DNA from 2 places in the Arthrobacter sp. HLT1-20 genome. Region 2 is predicted to be linked to the other one. Evidence: predicted binding sites of a transcription regulator. Region 2 holds the regulator's gene; the other holds the start of a gene.
What was found. The regulator Rex, encoded in region 2, represses fermentation and respiration genes when NADH is low (regulators of the CRP and FNR family bind a similar motif). The targets are predictions, from matches to a motif close to CTTGTGAANNNNTTCACAAG.
Positions count from the first base shown of each region.

Region 1: a site for Rex is predicted at 1,556-1,575, ahead of ACX80Q_RS09910 (glyceraldehyde-3-phosphate dehydrogenase). Genes of this name have one in related genera too.

Region 1 covers NZ_JBTNDR010000015.1:16,830-19,279, reverse strand. Annotated here, with positions in the region: gene ACX80Q_RS09910 (glyceraldehyde-3-phosphate dehydrogenase) at 1-1,475, opposite strand, end outside; gene ACX80Q_RS09905 (YaaA family protein) at 1,718-2,450, shown strand, end outside.
Region 2 covers NZ_JBTNDR010000002.1:109,910-112,359, forward strand. Annotated here, with positions in the region: gene ACX80Q_RS01815 (hypothetical protein) at 1-469, shown strand, start outside; gene ACX80Q_RS01820 (redox-sensing transcriptional repressor Rex) at 605-1,303, opposite strand; gene ACX80Q_RS01825 (glutaredoxin family protein) at 1,497-1,799, opposite strand; gene ACX80Q_RS01830 (HAD family hydrolase) at 1,939-2,450, shown strand, end outside.

The DNA.
Region 1 (2,450 bases), on a different contig from region 2:
ACCGGCTGGGCAGGGGCGTCAAGGAGAGGGAAGGCGCGCGGGTGGACCCCGGCCATTTCCTCCATGACGCGGACCACCTGGCAGCTGTAGCCGAATTCGTTGTCGTACCAGACGTACAGCACCAGGTGCTTGTCGTTGCTGATGGTCGCCAGGCCGTCCACAATGCCGGCGCGGCGGGAGCCAACAAAGTCGCTGGAGACAACCTCAGGGGAATCGATGAAGTCGATCTGCTTACGCAGGCCCGAGTTCAGCGACATGTCGCGCAGGTACGTGTTGACCTCATCCTTGGTGGTGCCGTTTTCCAGGGTCAGGTTCAAAATGGCCATGGACACGTTCGGGGTGGGAACGCGGATCGAGTTGCCGGACAGCTTGCCCTCGAGCTCGGGCAGGGCCTTGGCCACGGCCTTCGCAGCACCGGTTTCGGTCAGCACCATGTTCAAGGCTGCCGAGCGCCCGCGACGGTCACCCTTGTGGAAGTTGTCCGTCAGGTTCTGGTCATTGGTGAAGGAGTGGACTGTCTCCACGTGGCCGTGCACAATGCCGTATTTGTCGTTGAGGACCTTCAACACTGGCGTGATGGCATTGGTGGTGCAGGACGCGGCCGTGACAATCTTGTCTTCCGCCGAGATGGTGGCGTGGTTGATGCCGTGCACAATGTTCTTCAACGAGCCCTTGCCCGGCGCCGTCAGCAGGACCTTGGCCACGCCTTTGCTGGCCAGGTGCTGGGACAGGCCTTCCTCGTCGCGCCAGCGGCCCGTGTTGTCCACCACCAGGGCGTCGTGGATGCCGTAGGCCGTGTAGTCAATGGTGGCCGGGCTGTCCGAGTAGATGACCTGGATGGCTGTGCCGTTGGCCAGGATGATGTTGTTCTCCTGGTCAACCGTGATGGTGCCGTTGAACGGACCGTGGACGGAGTCGCGGCGGAGCAGGCTGGCGCGCTTGGTCAGATCGGCGTCGCCGCCCTTGCGCACCACAATGGCGCGCAGGCGCAGACCGTGGCCGCCACCGGAGTGCTCAATGAGGATGCGGGCCAGCAGGCGGCCAATGCGACCGAACCCGTACAGGACCACATCGGTGCTGGTGCGCTCGTCGGCGCCGAAGCGATCTACGACGTCGGCCAGTTCAGTGCGCAGGAAAGTCTCCAGGTCGCTCTCGTCCGAGGCCTTGAAGTTGGAGAGGAGCCGGGCCAGGTCAAGCGAGGCGGCACCCAGCTGCAGGGTTGCAAGCACCTGGAGCAGGGGCAGGGTTTCTTCCACGGGAAGTTCCACGTCGTCAACCTGGCGGGCAAAGCGGTGGGCCTTGAGCAGGCTGATGACGGACTGGTTGATCAGTGACCGGCCATGGATGCTGGTGAGGACATTGTTGTCCCGGTAGAGCCTGCCGATGAGCGGAATCATTGCTTCCGCCATGGATTCACGTCCAATCCAGGAATCCAAGATTGTGTCGCAGTTGTTTGTCACGAGTTGTTGCACCACGTAAATAACCTCTTCTAGCTCAAAACACCCTTGGTTCAAGCCAAATCCAGTGTGACAGTGCGCCGGGGCTACGCGCGAGTTCAGTGATTCAATTCACTAGACCGGTCTACGTCAACCCCCGGCCCGGGCCTCGCGAACGTACAGTTAATGCCTATGTTCCGCGCCAACATCGGCATTAACTGTACGTTCGCGAGGCCGGAGGGGGTGGAATGTGGGCAGTCAAGCGGCCGCTAAGCTCAAGTGTGCTCATTTTGCTGCCCCCTTCCGAAGGTAAGACCCCCGCCGATGCAGGAAATCCTGTGGACTTGGCCGAGCTCAGCTTCCCCGCGCTGACACCGGCACGGGCGGAGGTGGCCATGGCCTTAGCCGCCGTCTCCGAGCAGCACGACGCGTTGAGCCAGCTGGGCGTTGGGGCAACCTTGGCCCACGAGGTGCATCGGAATACCCGGCTGATCCAGGAACCGGCAGCCCCGGCCCACACCATTTACACAGGGGTGCTCTTCGATGCCCTGGGCTACAGCAGCATGACTGTCGCACAAAAAAAGAAAGCCGACGCAACCGTGATGGTCATTTCCGGGCTGTGGGGCGCTGTGCGCTTTGGCGACAGGATTCCGGCCTACAGGCTTTCCATGTCCGTGGGTCTACCGGGTCTGGGCAAGCTGGCCAGCTTTTGGAAGCCGAAACTGGCCGCGGCGCTCAATGAGCATGCTGCGGAACACCTCCTGGTGGATTGCCGCTCCAGCAGCTACGCCGCAGCATGGACGCCCGATCCGCAACACACCGTGGCCATCAACGTCTTCACCGAACGCGACGGCACCCGCAAGGTGGTTTCACACTTTGCCAAACACACGCGCGGGGAGCTGGCGCGGCACCTAGTCACTCGCCGCGGCAAGGACCCGCAGACGCCCGAACAGTTAGCCAAGGCTGCCGGCGAAAAATGGCACGTGGAGCTGGTGGCCGGCACATCCCGCAAGC
Region 2 (2,450 bases):
ACCCTTGGCTCCCCCTGCCCGCGTCATCTTGGCTGTCCGCTTGATCATGGCCGCCGGCATCCTGCAGGCGGCCTCCGCGGTGGCGCTTCTGCTGGTGCTGCTGGTGCCGGCGGTCAAGACCAGCGTCATGGAAACCCTCCGGGCCTCCATGGCGGACTACCCTGCCTTGGTGGAGGCCTATGCGGATCCGGCCATTGTCAACGCTGCCTTGTTCATGGCCTTTGTCATCAGCATCGCCATGACAGCGGTCTACTTTTGGTTGGCCATCAAGATTCGCCGCGGAGCCACGTGGGCCCGGACTACGGCACTTGTTCTGGCGTGCCTGTCGCTGCTGATGCTGGGGCAGCTGAATCCACTCAGCTTCATCCAGATTGCCTTGGGACTCGTTGCAGTGGTTTTCTTGCACCGCTCCCCGGCCAAGGAGTTCTTCCTGGCCCACAAGGCCCGCAAGGGTGCCGCCAAGCGCTAAAACCCGCCGCCGGGCCTGCCGGGCCTGCCGGGCCTGCCGGGCCTGCCGGGCCTGCCGAACGTACAGTTGATGCTGATGCTGCGCGCAAACATCAGCATCAACTGTACGTTCACGAGGCAGAAAAGGGCGGGTGGCTTAGACGCCGGGGCTGTCCTGTCCCAATAGCGGATCCTGCAACCGCTGGGCGTGGTACGCCAGGATCTGCAACTCGGTGGCCATATCCACCTTGCGGAGGTTCACGTCTTCCGGGACACTCAGGGCCACGGGCGCAAAGCTGAGAATGCTGTGGACTCCGGCCGCCACGACCCTGTCACACACGGACTGTGCCACCGCGGCAGGAAGCGCCAGGACCACCATGTTGGCGCGGGTGCCTGTCAAAACCGATTCCAGGTTGGCCACGTCACTGACGCGCAGCCAACCAATCTCGGTCCCCACCAGCATTTGGTCGGCATCGAGCAGCGCCACCACATCAAAGCCGCGTGATTCAAACCCGGCGTAGCGGGCCAGGGCCCTGCCCAGGTTTCCGGCACCAACGATGGCGACCCGCCACTCATGCGTCAGGCCGAGCGCCTGGGCAATTTGCCGGCTCAGATTCGCCACATCGTAGCCAACACCGCGCGTCCCGTAGGAGCCCAGATGGGAGAGGTCCTTGCGAACGTTGGACGCGCCCACACCCGCGGATTCGGCAAGGGCCTCGGAGGAGACGTTCTCAACGCCGTCAGCCAGCAGGGCATTGAGTGTGCGCAGGTACAGTGTCAGGCGGGACACCGTGGCAGGGGGCAGCTGCCGGGCCTGTTCGGCCGGCTGGTCGCCCGGGGTCTGCACTGGGATCAAGAAAACACTCCACATTCTCAAGCTAGGCCGCCCCAGGTGAGGAACAGGTGTCCGCAAGTTCCGCCGTCGGCCTTGGACCGTTTAGAACAACTGTAGGACCTGTCCTCGGTCCCCACCAAAAGCCGCACCCTTGACCCGTCGGCCGCGCGTCGGCCGCGCTCCGTCCCAGGGCCGGCACGCAGCTTGGGCCGCGCTAGGCGCCCGCCATGGCCCGTTCCAGGATGGCGCGGAGGCGGATGGGGTCGATCTGCCAAAAATCTCGCTGAATTCCGTCCACCAGCACCACAGGAATCTCCTCGCCGTAGCGGGCCGTCAGCTCGGCATTGCCGTCAAGGCTGAGTTCCGAATAGGCCAGGCCCAGTCCGCCGGCCACCTGGGTAAGCACCTCACGGGCGTCGTCACAAAGATGGCAGCCATCCTTGGTCACCAGCTCCAGCAGCGGAATACGACGCGCGGGAACGGCGTGGTTTGTGATGTTTTCGGGGACAGAATCCATGCCTACAACGGTACCCAGTCGGAACAGCTTCGCACAGTCGGCCGTCGATTTGCCCGGCAAATGAAAGTTTCACCACAGTTAAGCCCCGCTTCAAGTGGCGTGAGCGGCACAGACGGGCTGGATTGACTAGACTCATTCCATGCCCGACGTGACTACCAACAGTGCCGAGGCCGCCTCGACCACTGCGCACCACCAGGGCGAGGCAGCTTTCTTTGACGTGGACAACACCCTGATGAAGGGTGCCAGCTTGTTCCATGTGGCCCGCAAGATGTATCAAAAGCGCGCCTTCACCCTTGGTGACGCCGCTGGCTTCGGGTGGAAGCAAGCCAAATTCATCCTGCGCGGCGAAAACATGAACGACGTCCACTCGGTCCAGGATTCCGCCCAAAAACTCGCAGCCGGCATCAGCACCGAATTTGTGCGCCAGCTGGGTGAAGAAGTCTATGACGAAATGATCGTCTCCAAGATCTGGCCCGGCACCAAGGCCCTCACCCAGGAACACCTGAAATCCGGACGGCAGGTTTGGCTGGTGACAGCCACCCCGGTGGAAGTTGCTGGCGTCATCGCTAAGCGCCTGAACCTGACGGGCGCCCTGGGCACCGTGGCAGAAATTGACGACGGCGTGTACACAGGCCGCCTGGTGGGCGAGAT